DNA from 3 places in the Heyndrickxia sp. NPDC080065 genome. Region 3 is predicted to be linked to each of the others. Evidence: a T-box and tRNA genes for the amino acid it is inferred to sense, from the RefSeq annotation. Region 3 holds a T-box; the other regions hold tRNA genes.
What was found. The T-box of region 3 lies ahead of ileS (isoleucine--tRNA ligase). A T-box ahead of a tRNA ligase gene usually reads a tRNA of that ligase, here a tRNA-Ile.
Positions count from the first base shown of each region.

Region 1 (5,098 bases), on a different contig from region 3:
TATTTTGTTGATTGGAATGAAGAAATGTATCTACATCACGAATTGGCATACTGTTTCCCACAAAAAGAATACTATTAGCTGGCATTCTTTTTGTTAATTCTATGACTACTTTTCCTTCATCTAGATCATCAATATCACAAATTTCATTTATGACCGTATTTCGTGCTATAGTATTCAAATCTTGCCACATTTTTAACCAGCTTGAACCATGTCTTTCGTTCAGCTTCATTGTTATATCATTGCAAAATGTTGCTTCATCACAGTAGATCATATATGTAGCATTGTTGATAGGATCGCGCCAACCATTGCCCGCTTCGATAATATATTGCTCTGTATCGTTTAGTTTTTTCATAAACTTGGTCAGTGGTTTGGATACCGGCATTCCTCCAAAGCGAATGATGACCTCAGGTTTTAATTTTTCATCCGAAACGATTTCCTTCAAAATTGCATCATAGCTATCAATGATATATTCCCCTGAAAAATCTCCACTTCGTAATTGGGACAATGGGTCTGCAATAATAGGATAGCCAAGCTTCTCAGCAAATGGGATGATAGACTCTACAAATCTTGGATCATCAATCACTCCACAAACAATTAACCCTTTTTCCTTTTGTTGCAATCGGTTGCATATGTCTAATATTTGATTCATTTTAAGATGTAAATTTCCATGTGATATAGCTATTGATGGTTGTTCACTTACTTCCGTATATGGAGATGGATCCATAATTGGAATCAGCGGCTCGCGGAATGGAAAATTTAAATGCACCGGTCCAGCTGGTACTTCTAAAGAAATACTTACTGCCCTTGCAGCATTTGTTTGAACATACCTGAGTATTTCTTCATTTAAGTCTGGTAAGGCCATTTCAGAAAACCATTTTACATGATTACCGTAAAATTGATTTTGATCAATTGCTTGTGGTGCTCCTACATCCCGTAATTCATGCGGACGGTCAGCCGTTAAAACTATTAAAGGAACCCTTGCCAGTTTAGCCTCAACTACAGCAGGATAATAGTTTGCGGCAGCGGTTCCAGAAGTACAAATGAGAGCAACAGGTTTTCTTGTTTGTTTTGCTATTCCTAAAGCAAAAAAAGCTGCGGAACGTTCATCAATATTAATATGATATTTAAGTTTAGGATGCCCCGCGACTAACATAGCTAATGGTGTAGATCTAGAACCGGGACTAATGACAACATCCTCTACCCCAGAATTAGAAAGTTCTTGAATGAACCTAGCTAAATACTTCGTCAGTGCTTCTTGGTGTTTCATAACATTTTTCCTCCTAATGCCCGAAGCATTGGACGAAATTTAATTCTTGTTTCATAATATTCATCCTCTGGGTTTGAATCAGATACAACTCCACACCCAGCATACAAAAATGCTTCATTTTCTTTTATTAATCCTGACCGGATCGCTACAGCAAATTCTCCATTCGCTCGATAGTCTATCCATCCAATTGGAGCAGCATAAAAACCACGATCCATTTTTTCCATTTCTCGTATTACCTTTAATGCATCTTTTGTTGGAACCCCTCCCATAGCTGGCGTTGGATGGAGTTCCTCCACTAATGATAATATAGATATGTTTTGATCTTTGATTTTACCTTTAACAGGTGTAAAGAGATGTTGAATATCTCGCATTTTCAATATAGATGGTTCTTTAGGAATTGCAACTTCAGTACAAAATTTTTGAATAACATCTTCTATCATAGAGACTACTAGCTGATGTTCATGTCTATTTTTCATATCGGCAAGTAAATCTTGACCTAACATAGCATCTCTTTTTTCATTCGAATCCCTTTTAATAGAGCCTGCAAGACAAGCTGATAAAACATCATTTCCACTCTTTTTTACTAATCTTTCAGGTGAAGCACCTGTAAAACAGCTGTTCATTATTTCTAAAGCAAAGATATAGCTATCTTGTTGACCTTTACATAAGTGTTCAAGTACTTTTTCAGATGATATTAACTCATTAAATTCTATATTCATTTTTCTAGCCATTACGACTTTATTAAGATCATTATCCTCTTTTAGTGCGCGGACAACTTCGCCAACTGCTTCTTTCCATTCATCTGGGTTTATTTCATGTTCACGAAGACTTTCAATAATTGTTAAATTTTCTCTTTCTTTAACTGTAAAAATCTTCTCTTTCAAAGCTAAAACTCTTTTTAATGATTCTCCACTTTCTTTAGTAGAACAAATGATATTCATCGTTATATAAGCTTCTTGACCGTTAATGACTAACATAAGATTTGGTAAATGAAATAAAGCATTAGAAAATAAAGACCACTCTTGCTCCTTGACACTGAGCGGATCAAAAGAAAAGCCTCCAAATATTAGAGGACCTGTCCCAGGGACTTCGAATGGATTAAAAATATGCGCATCTTTAATTAAAAGATTCCATTCACGCTCAACCCACTTAAAACGATCTTCTTCATGACTCGTTTGAAGGCTTTGTGCAACTCCTAGGCCCACAATATATGTTTCATCATTCGGTACCTTCCAAAAGAATCTTTCACCTTGAAATAACTGTTTAGCAGACGAATAAAATGAAAGGGGGTTAATATTATTTAGTTTTTCAGTATAACTAAACAATATAGTTTTCTTTTTATTTCTAGCCCTATCTACAGCAACTTTATATTCAGTTTCAATATTCGACTGTTTAATACGTGTCAAAATAATCTCCCCCAAAAAACAAACGTACGATTAAATAATCTTCTAAAATTTATATGCTTATTAATAATATCCAACCTTTAAGATACACCTCTAAATGGATTGCGTCAATGAACATAACTTATTAAACACTTATCTACCTTATTATATATTAACTTCAAAAAAAAATTCAGTAATATATATTCTATGTATAACATGGTAACATTTTGTTTTCTTGATGGTCTCTATTTATTCTTTAAAGGCCATGGAACGAACTTCATTTACCGTATTAGATACTTTTTGCTCTAGTCGGGTAATGAAACGGTTTTTCTCTTACCGTACAAGATTCTTTTTGTTCTATTTGGTTAATAAAAAAGTTATCCAAAAGCGAGAATTTTTTTATTTCCTGAACGAAAAAAAGTAGTTTAAAAGATTCTGCTAGAGAAAACTTTTAAACTACTTAAAAAGAAATACGATCTACAAAAATATGACCCGTACGGGATTCGAACCCGTGTTACCGCCGTGAAAGGGCGGTGTCTTAACCGCTTGACCAACGGGCCGTTAATGGCGGAGAAGGAGGGATTTGAACCCTCGCGCCGGTTACCCGACCTACACCCTTAGCAGGGGCGCCTCTTCAGCCACTTGAGTACTTCTCCAAATAAAAATGGCTCCGCAGGTAGGATTCGAACCTACGACCGATCGGTTAACAGCCGATAGCTCTACCACTGAGCTACTGCGGAATAAAATGGGAATATATTAATCTAATGGGCCTAAATGGACTCGAACCATCGACCTCACGCTTATCAGGCGTGCGCTCTAACCAGCTGAGCTATAGGCCCATGTAAATATGGAGCGGGTGATGGGAATCGAACCCACGACAACAGCTTGGAAGGCTGTAGTTTTACCACTAAACTACACCCGCTTTATATTATGGGGCGACTAGTGGGAATCGAACCCACGAGTGTCGGAGCCACAATCCGATGCGTTAACCACTTCGCCATAGCCGCCATGTTGTATCATTTAAGCATGGATGTGCACCATAATACTTTTAAATGGTGGCTCGGGACGGAATCGAACCGCCGACACATGGATTTTCAGTCCATTGCTCTACCGACTGAGCTACCGAGCCATATAATGTATAATTCCTATATTCAATTATAGTTCGCCATCGTCCCAATCTTAGGATGATAAATGGCGGTCCGGACGGGACTCGAACCCGCGACCTCCTGCGTGACAGGCAGGCATTCTAACCAACTGAACTACCGGACCAAAAATTTTTCAAGTAAGTTTTAAAATAACTTACATAATTGCGGAGGCAGGATTTGAACCTGCGACCTTCGGGTTATGAGCCCGACGAGCTACCAGACTGCTCCACCCCGCGACGATATTAAATGAATTCTTTTATGGCGGAGGAAGAGGGATTCGAACCCCCGCGCGGTTTAACCCGCCTGTCGGTTTTCAAGACCGATCCCTTCAGCCAGACTTGGGTATTCCTCCAGATAAATATGGTGGACCTTGTAGGACTCGAACCTACGACCGGACGGTTATGAGCCGTCTGCTCTAACCAGCTGAGCTAAAGGTCCTCTATGGTAGCGGCGGAGGGGATCGAACCCACGACCTTACGGGTATGAACCGTACGCTCTAGCCAGCTGAGCTACGCCGCCATTATCATAACATTTTAAATTGGTGGAGCCTAGCGGGATCGAACCGCTGACCTCCTGCGTGCAAAGCAGGCGCTCTCCCAGCTGAGCTAAGGCCCCAAAGTGTGTAATGGTCGGGAAGACAGGATTCGAACCTGCGACCCCATGGTCCCAAACCATGTGCTCTACCAAGCTGAGCTACTTCCCGGAATATATGGCGCGCCCGAGAGGAGTCGAACCCCTAACCTTTTGATCCGTAGTCAAACGCTCTATCCAATTGAGCTACGGGCGCTTATTATCGAAAAAAATGGTGCCGAGGACCGGAATCGAACCGGTACGGTAGTCACCTACCGCAGGATTTTAAGTCCTGTGCGTCTGCCAGTTCCGCCACCCCGGCAAGGGTATCTGGAGCGGAAGACGGGATTCGAACCCGCGACCCCCACCTTGGCAAGGTGGTGTTCTACCACTGAACTACTTCCGCGACTAAAATATTCATATTATGCGGGTGAAGGGAGTCGAACCCCCACGCCTTGCGGCGCCAGATCCTAAGTCTGGTGCGTCTGCCAATTCCGCCACACCCGCATGATTTAGATATTAGAAGTTTCCAACGTTTGATTTTCTACTTCTAAAATGGTGAGCCATGAAGGACTCGAACCTTCGACCCTCTGATTAAAAGTCAGATGCTCTACCGACTGAGCTAATGGCTCATATTACCTAATGGTGCCGGCCAGAGGACTTGAACCCCCAACCTACTGATTACAAGTCAGTTGCTCTACCAATTGAGCTAGGCCGGCTTATTAATATTTGTT
Region 1 covers NZ_JBNNWS010000014.1:201-5,298, reverse strand. The annotation lists gene menD (2-succinyl-5-enolpyruvyl-6-hydroxy-3-cyclohexene-1-carboxylic-acid synthase) at 1-1,267, opposite strand, end outside; gene ACQKP0_RS17140 (isochorismate synthase) at 1,264-2,673, opposite strand; tRNA gene ACQKP0_RS17135 (tRNA-Glu) at 3,138-3,209, opposite strand; tRNA gene ACQKP0_RS17130 (tRNA-Ser) at 3,215-3,305, opposite strand; tRNA gene ACQKP0_RS17125 (tRNA-Asn) at 3,315-3,389, opposite strand; tRNA gene ACQKP0_RS17120 (tRNA-Ile) at 3,415-3,488, opposite strand; tRNA gene ACQKP0_RS17115 (tRNA-Gly) at 3,498-3,571, opposite strand; tRNA gene ACQKP0_RS17110 (tRNA-His) at 3,581-3,656, opposite strand; tRNA gene ACQKP0_RS17105 (tRNA-Phe) at 3,703-3,778, opposite strand; tRNA gene ACQKP0_RS17100 (tRNA-Asp) at 3,842-3,918, opposite strand; tRNA gene ACQKP0_RS17095 (tRNA-Met) at 3,957-4,030, opposite strand; tRNA gene ACQKP0_RS17090 (tRNA-Ser) at 4,054-4,146, opposite strand; tRNA gene ACQKP0_RS17085 (tRNA-Ile) at 4,156-4,232, opposite strand; tRNA gene ACQKP0_RS17080 (tRNA-Met) at 4,237-4,313, opposite strand; tRNA gene ACQKP0_RS17075 (tRNA-Ala) at 4,334-4,409, opposite strand; tRNA gene ACQKP0_RS17070 (tRNA-Pro) at 4,421-4,497, opposite strand; tRNA gene ACQKP0_RS17065 (tRNA-Arg) at 4,505-4,581, opposite strand; tRNA gene ACQKP0_RS17060 (tRNA-Leu) at 4,598-4,686, opposite strand; tRNA gene ACQKP0_RS17055 (tRNA-Gly) at 4,696-4,770, opposite strand; tRNA gene ACQKP0_RS17050 (tRNA-Leu) at 4,790-4,871, opposite strand; tRNA gene ACQKP0_RS17045 (tRNA-Lys) at 4,921-4,996, opposite strand; tRNA gene ACQKP0_RS17040 (tRNA-Thr) at 5,008-5,083, opposite strand.
Region 1: it has a tRNA-Ile gene. The T-box ahead of ileS (isoleucine--tRNA ligase) is inferred to sense a tRNA for this amino acid. The anticodon was not compared.

Region 2 (5,098 bases), on a different contig from region 3:
ATCAAAAATATATTTAACATGAGAAGCAGTATCGCTCCCCTATTTCTTAACAATAGTGACATATAAACCTCCAAATACCTTCAGTATATAATTTAAGGATACAGAACCACTTCGAATTTAAAAATACTGAACGTTCATTCTATATTATAGGCAAAAGAAGGATTACATAAATAAACAGCTTCTTAACGATTAGCTGATATTCAGCAATCCAATAATCCTTAATTAGAGTCCTTTGCAATCCCATATAGAAACACTTTAATAGCTAAGTGGTAGAGCTTAAGTGCTTCCTCTAAACTAGTACTTCGAGACATCTGACCAAGTCCCATCCATAAACTTTCTAGAACAACAGCAAGGCTTTCTACATTTTCTCTTTTGAATTCACCGCTATCAATCCCTTGCTGAAGCAAATGTTGATTAAATCTCAGATGCCCTTTTACCATTTCCGCGATACGCTCTTCAATTTCATTTGTTTTTTCTTCATTATTGAAGAACTCATCAGCAGCTTTAGTCAAAGGATGATTTAAGTCTTCAAGAGCCATCTGCTCCGCCATCCCAAACAATTTATCAGTTGTCGTATGGTAGAGTGGCTCTTTTTGTTCCCATTTTTGCACCCATTCTCGATCCCATTCATCTAATAAATATAAAAATAGGCCTTCTTTGCTTTTAAAATGATAATAAATATTCCCTTTACTGCTTCCTGTTGCCTCAACAATCTCTTCGATAGATGTTGCCTTATATCCCTTCTGCACAAACAGGGCCCTTGCAGCATCAGCAACCCGCTTTTTGGTCTGCTCACTTTGCAATTGCTTTTTATTCACACAAATCTACTCCGATCCAATCGAAAATCTATGCACACATTCATAATTAATACTGAACGTTCATTCTATATCCTAACAAAAACTGCAATCTTTTTCAACTGCAGAGACTTTGATTTTATTACCGAAATAAGGCTTTGATTAAAATACTAAATAGTTCCGATAATGTGGAGAAAAACTTAAGAACATATCATACGGACATTTAGTCCGTTATTTTTATTAAATGACCATAATTTAAGGGCTAAGCGGACACTGGGTACGCTATTTATGGAAAAATACAAGGAAACTACTGTCTTAATACTAAATAACGGAACCTATGTCCGAAAATATAATAAATTAACCCATTTTGTCATAAATAACGGAACAGGTGTCCGCCGAAGATTAATTAAATACAAAAAAGTTCTATTTTTTTACCGTACCAAAAGTGATCTTCATATTTGGCGCATAGGTCAAGGAGGAGGAAGGAGAAAATAGTTTAGATAAATATAGCTGTGAATCATATTGATTTTTCGCTTCAGAAAATGTGGCTCCCCTTTCCATTAAACGGTTGATAAATTCAGTTTCTTCTCCAGGTACTTCACCAAAGCCATCCATTTTTAATGATTCGTACAGTTTAAGGTTCGTATCATCATTTGAATCAAGGAAATTGACTTTATCACTTACCCTGCATTGAACACCTTTAACCCCCAGTTCACTTAAATAGATGGGTAATTTAATGCCGATGTTTCCATCTTTTCCATCCCTTTTTGTATCTTGTTCATATAATTTTTGAAGAAAGCCTAAAGGAATCAATTTTGATTGGTCTTCGTTGTTAATATAATAGGAAGACATAGTAGAAATCCAATGTGGTTCGAAACAGATGATTTTTCCGCCATCCTTCACACGGCTAATCATTGATTGCAATATATGTATCGGATCATTCACATGCAATAAAAAAGCATGACAAAGAGCAATATCATATTCTTCTTCTAAATTAATCGTGTTAATATCCGCTTGAATAAACCGAGATTGATAGGGGAGATTTTGAAAAAGTTCTTCTGCATTACGGATTAATTGCTCCCCCATGTCAATTCCTGTATAGCTACTTCCATGTGGTAGCAAAGGCAATAACTTTAACCCTAAATATCCATATCCACAGCCATAATCAACCATGCTCACAGGTTTATCAATCTTCCAAACTGATTTCACTAAAAACTCAAGATAATCGTCGTTATAATATAAATCTCTTGTTCGGGTTAAATACTCCAACTTATCATCCCAGTAATATTTATTCAATTTGAAAGGCTCCTTCTTCTAATATACTTTTTAATTCCGAAATATCGTTTATTATTCTATCTGCGTGTTGTAATTCCTCGGCTTGAGCAAAATCAAAATTACATCCTATCGATAGTAGCCCATTTGATTTAGCTGCACGGATATCAGAAATTCGATCACCTACTAAAGCTCCACCTGTTATATTATATTTTTGTACCAAGATACGAACTAATTCAGCTTTATCTTGAGATTCAATCTGCTGAATACTGTAAACATCGGTCAGCCATTGATTTAATTTGTAATACTCTACAATTGCACTCAAATATTCCGGTAGACCATTACTAGCAACAAATATGGTGTATCCATTGCTTTTTAAATAGGCAAAAGTTTCTGTCACATTTGGATAGAGCTCTCCATTCCCTTTATAAATATTATCGATTAGTTTAGCATGAAAGAAATCATTTGCCATTATTCGAACATCATTTGAATAATTAGGTAATAAGTTCTCCCAAACCACCGGCAAAGGAACCCCCATTATTTCACGGTATTTTTCAATCGGTGTCTCCCCTTCCCATCCCTCCTTTACTCTTAAGTACTCAAATGTCTCTGAAAGTGATATTTCTAATATTTTATTTGTTTGAAAAAGAGTTCCATCCATATCAAAGATAATTGATTTTGTCATTGTATCTCACCATTCTAGTTATTATATTTTACATTGAACAAGGTATTTTTAAATTGCAAAGACACGCTGTCATAAGGATAGTGGCATACTCAAAATTGACCCCGTCCTATTTATATACTACATAGACTGAGACATATCCTTGATTAATTTTTCGATAAATATGTTTTTACTACATTCCTAAAAGAAAAAAAGGATCTAGTGGTAATCAAAGCGATGCTTGGATCACAATGAATCCCCAAATCTGAAAAAAATGGCCCTCTGAAAGAAATGGTCCTCAGTTCTAAGAAATTGGTCCACATTTTTATAAAAATGATCCGCAGATCCAGAGAAATGGTCCCTAAATCCGAAATAAAGATCCCTTCTGAAGGAAACGGTCCACAGTACTAAGAACTTGATCCACATTCTGATAAAAATGGTCCACAGAACCGGAGATATGGTCCACAATTCCGAAATAATGTTCCCTTCTAAATGAAATAATCCCCTAGTAACCAAAGTAGAACTATATATTCATTGAGAAGAAAATAATAAATCATACTTTCCTCAGTGGCTAGTTTTTAACCTTGTGGGATTTTCCGCTGCCGCTAGAAGTAAACTGTTTCGTTAAACAATAAAAAACTAGCTAAATAAAAATAGCTAGTTTAGAAACGTATATTTTATTAATGGGCCTAAATGGACTCGAACCATCGACCTCACGCTTATCAGGCGTGCGCTCTAACCAGCTGAGCTATAGGCCCTTTATGTAATTTGGAGCGGGTGATGGGAATCGAACCCACGACAACAGCTTGGAAGGCTGTAGTTTTACCACTAAACTACACCCGCATGTTTAATATTATATTGGCAGGGGTAGTAGGAATCGAACCCACATCAAAGGTTTTGGAGACCTTCGTTTTACCATTAAACTATACCCCTAAAATGGTGGAGGGGGACGGATTCGAACCGCCGAACCCTGAGGGAGCGGATTTACAGTCCGCCGCGTTTAGCCACTTCGCTACCCCTCCATCTTATTAAGCTATATAATTTTTTAGTTTAATGGCGGTCCGGACGGGACTCGAACCCGCGACCTCCTGCGTGACAGGCAGGCATTCTAACCAGCTGAACTACCGGACCATTATTATATGGCGGAGGAAGAGGGATTCGAACCCCCGCGCGGTTTAACCCGCCTGTCGGTTTTCAAGACCGATCCCTTCAGCCAGACTTGGGTATTCCTCCGTTTTAAATGGACCCTGTAGGACTCGAACCTACGACCGGACGGTTATGAGCCGTCTGCTCTAACCAGCTGAGCTAAGGGTCCATTATCATATTAATTAAGATAGCGGCGGAGGGGATCGAACCCCCGACCTTACGGGTATGAACCGTACGCTCTAGCCAGCTGAGCTACACCGCCATGATTTTAAAAATGGAGCCTAGCGGGATCGAACCGCTGACCTCCTGCGTGCAAAGCAGGCGCTCTCCCAGCTGAGCTAAGGCCCCATAATACTATATAAACTAGAACTGGTCGGGAAGACAGGATTCGAACCTGCGACCCCATGGTCCCAAACCATGTGCTCTACCAAGCTGAGCTACTTCCCGAAAAATATGGCGCGCCCGAGAGGAGTCGAACCCCTAACCTTTTGATCCGTAGTCAAACGCTCTATCCAATTGAGCTACGGGCGCATAATATTGAAAAACGTTGGTGCCGAGGACCGGAATCGAACCGGTACGGTAGTCACCTACCGCAGGATTTTAAGTCCTGTGCGTCTGCCAGTTCCGCCACCCCGGCAAGGGTATCTGGAGCGGAAGACGGGATTCGAACCCGCGACCCCCACCTTGGCAAGGTGGTGTTCTACCACTGAACTACTTCCGCAATTATAGCAAGTTTTTTTACTTAAGAAAACTTTTATGAGCCATGAAGGACTCGAACCTTCGACCCTCTGATTAAAAGTCAGATGCTCTACCAACTGAGCTAATGGCTCGTAATAAGATAATATTTATTATTTAAAAATCTACCTAACTTTGTGCATCTACGACGTCCCAATCTCAGGAGGCTTATTCAAGATGCGGCTCGATTGGTACGCTGATGTTTTGCTCCGCAGCTTACTCGATCGTGCTCTACCAACTGAGCTAATGGCTCGTAATAAAAAATAAAATGAATGGTGGAGGATGACGGGATCGAACCGCCGACCCCCTGCTTGTAAGGCAGGTGCTCTCCCAGCTGAGCTAATCCTCCAACAAATGAATTTATGTAATAAAATGGTGACCCGTACGGGATTCGAACCCGTGTTACCGCCGTGAAAGGGCGGTGTCTTAACCGCTTGACCAACGGGCCAATCTATATAATCAGACAAAATAATAGCCCCAATAGGGGCGT
Region 2 covers NZ_JBNNWS010000001.1:458,422-463,519, forward strand. The annotation lists gene ACQKP0_RS02090 (MFS transporter) at 1-62, opposite strand, end outside; gene ACQKP0_RS02095 (TetR/AcrR family transcriptional regulator) at 219-818, opposite strand; gene ACQKP0_RS02100 (class I SAM-dependent methyltransferase) at 1,218-2,090, opposite strand; gene ACQKP0_RS02105 (HAD hydrolase-like protein) at 2,083-2,751, opposite strand; tRNA gene ACQKP0_RS02110 (tRNA-Ile) at 3,412-3,485, opposite strand; tRNA gene ACQKP0_RS02115 (tRNA-Gly) at 3,497-3,570, opposite strand; tRNA gene ACQKP0_RS02120 (tRNA-Trp) at 3,587-3,660, opposite strand; tRNA gene ACQKP0_RS02125 (tRNA-Tyr) at 3,665-3,749, opposite strand; tRNA gene ACQKP0_RS02130 (tRNA-Asp) at 3,782-3,858, opposite strand; tRNA gene ACQKP0_RS02135 (tRNA-Ser) at 3,868-3,960, opposite strand; tRNA gene ACQKP0_RS02140 (tRNA-Ile) at 3,969-4,042, opposite strand; tRNA gene ACQKP0_RS02145 (tRNA-Met) at 4,062-4,135, opposite strand; tRNA gene ACQKP0_RS02150 (tRNA-Ala) at 4,149-4,221, opposite strand; tRNA gene ACQKP0_RS02155 (tRNA-Pro) at 4,244-4,320, opposite strand; tRNA gene ACQKP0_RS02160 (tRNA-Arg) at 4,328-4,404, opposite strand; tRNA gene ACQKP0_RS02165 (tRNA-Leu) at 4,422-4,510, opposite strand; tRNA gene ACQKP0_RS02170 (tRNA-Gly) at 4,520-4,594, opposite strand; tRNA gene ACQKP0_RS02175 (tRNA-Lys) at 4,631-4,703, opposite strand; tRNA gene ACQKP0_RS02180 (tRNA-Val) at 4,882-4,957, opposite strand; tRNA gene ACQKP0_RS02185 (tRNA-Glu) at 4,982-5,056, opposite strand.
Region 2: it has a tRNA-Ile gene. The T-box ahead of ileS (isoleucine--tRNA ligase) is inferred to sense a tRNA for this amino acid. The anticodon was not compared.

Region 3 (5,098 bases):
CATCTTCACCATAGTTGATTTCATCACGTACGTTTAGAGATCCATTTAATGCTTTTATAAAAGTAATCTTTGTACCTTTATCATCATGTCTTATTTTATAAACCCGTCCTCCAAATAACCCTTCTTGTTTCCATTCGGAAAAGGTTAATTTGTCAAACTTCTCAATAAAGGAATGAATACCTATATCCTGTAAAGCTGAACCACTTGCTACTGGGAAAATACTGTTTTCTGCAATTAATTTCTCCATAGCGCTCAGCCAAAGTACTTTATCATAGCTATCGTCCATATATTTTTCTAGCAGTGCTTCATTTTGTTCAGCAATAAATTCAATCAAGTCTTCATTCATAACTCCATCTTCAAATGAGTCATCTATTTGAAAGACATTCTTTGTTAATTGTGTTCGGATTTCCTCTATCACTCTATCAATATTCGCACCGACTCGGTCTGTTTTATTGATGAAAAAGAATGTTGGAACTTGGTGCTTTCTAAGTAGGTGCCAAACGGTTTCTGTATGCCCCTCTACTCCTTCAACCGCACTGATGATCACAATGGCATAGTCCATCACTTGAATGGATCGTTCCATTTCTGATGAAAAGTCGACATGGCCAGGGGTATCTATAAGGTAATAATTTGATCCATTATAGGAAAATTGGGCTTGATCAGCAAATACTGTTATTCCTCTTGCCTTTTCTATATCATGGCTATCGAGGAAAGCATCTTTATGATCAACCCTGCCTCTTTGTTTAATGCTTTTTGTATGATATAAAAGCTGTTCAGCAAATGTCGTTTTTCCCGCATCAACATGCGCTAATATTCCAATCGTTTTTTGATTCATGATGACACTCCCGATCCATTATATATACATTTTCTTCATTATAACAAAACGTTTTTCAAAAGGCTGTTTTCGACAAGTTTGTAAAATCCTAATCGATATTTACTTGATGCAAAATCAACGAACTTTACAAAAAGTGCCTCTCAACAAAATAAGTGGGAGAAATTCTCCCACTTTTCCGGTTTATATGATACTGATCATAATTTCCTCATCACCAATCATCATTTTTTCCATTTGATCACCTTCTGTATAAATAATAGTATTTAATACAATACTGCTTTGGACCAAATTTTCATATTCTTTTATTAAGTGCTTGAATTTTGTGGATCCAGATATTTGAATTGTGATTCTCTTCTCTACTGGGAAATTACTCTTCTTACGAAAATCTTGAATCATTCGAATAAAATCTCTTACCATGCCTTCACGTTCTAAATCTTCAGTTATATTCGTATCTAACCATACGGTGAAATTACGATTAGATGCCTCAGTAAAACCATTTAAGTTCGTTTTCTTTTGCACTTGCACATCATCATTATCTAGTACGATACGTTCATTATCAATTAACAAAGATAGAGACCCTTCATTCAGAAAATGATTGATTTCTTCAGTTGAAGCATGTATCAATCGCTGATTCGCTTCATTTACCCTTTTTCCTAGTTTTGGGCCAGCAGACTTAAAGTTTAACTTCAACTTGTATTCTATCCAATCATTTGAAAAATCAGCCCACTCCAGTACCTTGATATTCAGTTCGTCTTTTATGATGTTTTCATATTGGACAAGTTCATTTTGATATTCAAAATTAGAAGCGACTACTAATTTAGCTAAAGGTTGTTTTGTTTTTAATTGATGGGAATGACGGATATTTCTGCCTAGTTCTACGATTTCCCTCACTGCTTGCATTTGCTCCTCAAGTCTATGATCAAAATAATTTTGTTCTATTTCAGGATAGCTTGATAAATGAACACTTCTTCCTGTTAATGATTGATATATATCCTCTGAAATAAAAGGTACAAATGGAGCAAGCAATCTTGCTGTATCTTTTAAAACAATGTAGAAAGTTTGAAAAGCAGCAATCTTATCTTCAGACATACCTTGACTCCAAAAACGCTCCCTGTTTCTACGTATATACCAATTGCTGATCTCTTCAACTAATTGTCCTGCATACCTTGCAGCATTAGTTACTTGAAAATCTTCCATTTCTTTTTTCATATTAACAGTAGTTGTGGCTAATCTTGAAAGAATCCATTTATCCATAATTGATAATTTCTCACTTTTGTATTTACTAGGATCAAATGAATCAATATTTGCATAAAGACTGTAAAAATGAAATAAGCTGGAAAGTGTATCGATTAGTTTGGATTTTGCTTCTTGAACATTTCTTTTTGAAAAGTTCTTTTGATTCCATGGAGCACTGTCTTCGATAAGAGCCCATCTTAATGCATCTGCACCGTAAAGTTTAATTAATTCCACCGGATCTAAAGCATTGCCTTTACTTTTTGACATCTTTTGCCCATGCTCATCAAGAACATGTCCTGTTACCAAAACATTTTTATATGGAGCGACCCCTTTATATAGAATCGATACGGCTAGAAGAGAATAAAACCAGCCACGAGTCTGATCAATCGCTTCAATTACTACATCTGCAGGAAATTGTGTTTGAAAAATTTCATAATTTTCAAATGGTACATGATACTGTGCAAATGGCATTGCACCACTATCAAACCAAACATCCACCACTTCTGGTGTCCTATTCATCCTTCCATTGCATTTTGGACAACTAATGGTCACATAATCGACATACGGTTTATGGAGCTCAGTTTGATTTAACGGATCATCTGCATGCATTATGAGATCATTCATACTTTTGGGTGAATATTCATGTTTACAAGACGAACATACCCAAACATTTAAAGGCGTACCCCAGTAACGATTACGACTTATATTCCAGTCAACTAACCCTTCTAAAAAGTTTCCGAATCGACCATTTTTTATATGTTCAGGATACCAATTCACTTCCTGATTTTTTGCAATAAATTCATCTTTTAATGCAGTAGTTTTGATGAACCAGCTCTCGGTTGCATAATAAAGCAGAGGTGTGTCGCATCTCCAGCAGTGCGGGTATGAATGTTCATATTTTTCCTTATGAAATAATAATCCCTTTTCATGTAAAAGCTTTACGATTGCAACGTCACTCTCTTTAACTAACTGTCCTGCTAGTGGTTTCACCACATCCAAATATCTACCTTGTTCATCAACTACATTAATAAAAGTGAAATTATTTTCTTGTACTAGTCGGTAATCATCTTCCCCATATGCAGGTGCAATATGGACAATTCCCGTACCACTATCTTCTGAAACAAATGAGGCATGAACCACTCTGTGACCATTTTCCACTTCCGCAAACGTGAATGGAGCTTCATATGAAAGCCCTACAAGCTCTTTTCCTTTAATCGTTTCCAAAATAGTTTTAGATTGCTTAACAACATGATTTAATCTAGAAGAAGCGACAAAATAGATTTCATTATCTACCTTTACTTTCACATAATCAATATCTTCATTTACAGCAAGAGCAACATTTGCAGGTAGTGTCCAAGGTGTGGTAGTCCATCCTAACAAATATTCATTCTCTTTGTCTTTTAATTTAAATTTAACGGTAGCACTCAAATCTTTTACATCTTTATAGCCTTGGGCAACTTCGTGAGAACTCAATGATGTTTGACAGCTCGGGCAATAGGGCGATACACGGTGGCCTCTGTATAGCAAACCTCTTTCATGAATTGTACCAAGTATATGCCAAACAGATTCAATATAATCATTGCTCATCGTCAAGTATGGATTATCCATATCTACCCAATATCCTAAATCTCTTGTAAATTCTCTCCACTGTTTTTCATAGAAAAAGACACTTTCCTTACATTTTTCAATAAATGCTTCAACACCATATTCTTCAATTGCTTGTTTTCCTGAAATCCCCAGTGCTTTTTCAACTCCTAATTCAACAGGTAATCCATGAGTATCCCATCCAGCTTTTCTGATCACTTGCTTACCAATCATTGTTTGATAACGGGCAATAATATCTTTTAATGTCCTGCCTAATGCATGACCAACATGTGGGAGACCATTGGCTGTCGGTGGTCCTTCATAAAATACAAAGGATTTTTTATTTTCCCTGTTCATTATCGATTGTTGAAAAATATTCTGTTCCTCCCAATATTTCGAGATCCGTTTTTCCCGCATTGAGCTACTTTCTTTTTGATTTTCAACTTCCATCATTTTTATCCTCCTTTTAAAATACGGAATTGTTATTGTCTATTGTTGACATTAATACTTGTTGGGCATGCTATGCAGCAAATTGTTGCGTAGTATTGGAAACTGATTTGTAACAATTAAATGGTCTAACAATACCTGAAAATAAAAAACACCCGTCCCTATAATAAGGGACGAGTGTATTACCCGCGTTACCACCCAAATTCTGCTGCAAACAGCAACAGCACTTTGTCAACGTACCATCATACGCGTTCCTTGTAACGGTGGACTTCCGTCAAGACTTACTTTACGTTCAGCCTTGCATCTCAGAGATGATTTTTCCGTTTCGGCTTCCTCGCTGGCTTCCACCATTCCCAGCTCGCTGTCAGAGTCAGATCCTCACGTACTTGTTCTCTTCATCGACTTATAAAAGAAATATTTTGATTATATTAGCATTTTTCAAATTGCGAATCAAGGGGTATTTTTAAAATTTGGTTTCGTTTGATACAACTACAAGTAATTAATATGAATCTATTTTTCATTATAACTTGCTATAAATGTTTTTTCTGCCTGATTTAATAATGAAAACATTTGAACAAAAACGTAAATCAAAATAATAGCTACAACAATAAAAATAAATAATGCAGCCTGACCACTAAAATGGAATTCCTGAGATCCGCCAATGGTACCGATTCCGAGAAAAAGAAAAAAAGCCAATTGATAAATAGCAAAAATTTTAAAGACCTTTCTTGATTTAGAAGCTAACCCCTTTGATTCAATAAGATTTGCCTCTTTTTCAATGCCTCTACATAAGTTATATACACAGTATAAGAACAAAGATACAATCGTGAGATAAAAGAGAAAAGAAAAAACCTTTCCCTCTATAGTCTGAGAATTATTAAGAACATATAATACCTCTGTATGTTTTTTCAGGAGATCTAAACTAGATAGAATAATTAAAATCAGGCTCGCTGACTTGACTCTAGAAAAGAATTCATTATCAAACTTTCTTCTTAATGT
Region 3 covers NZ_JBNNWS010000015.1:125,400-130,497, reverse strand. The annotation lists gene ACQKP0_RS18515 (GTP-binding protein) at 1-835, opposite strand, end outside; gene ileS (isoleucine--tRNA ligase) at 1,016-4,102, opposite strand; T-box leader at 4,266-4,507, opposite strand; gene ACQKP0_RS18505 (hypothetical protein) at 4,610-5,098, opposite strand, start outside.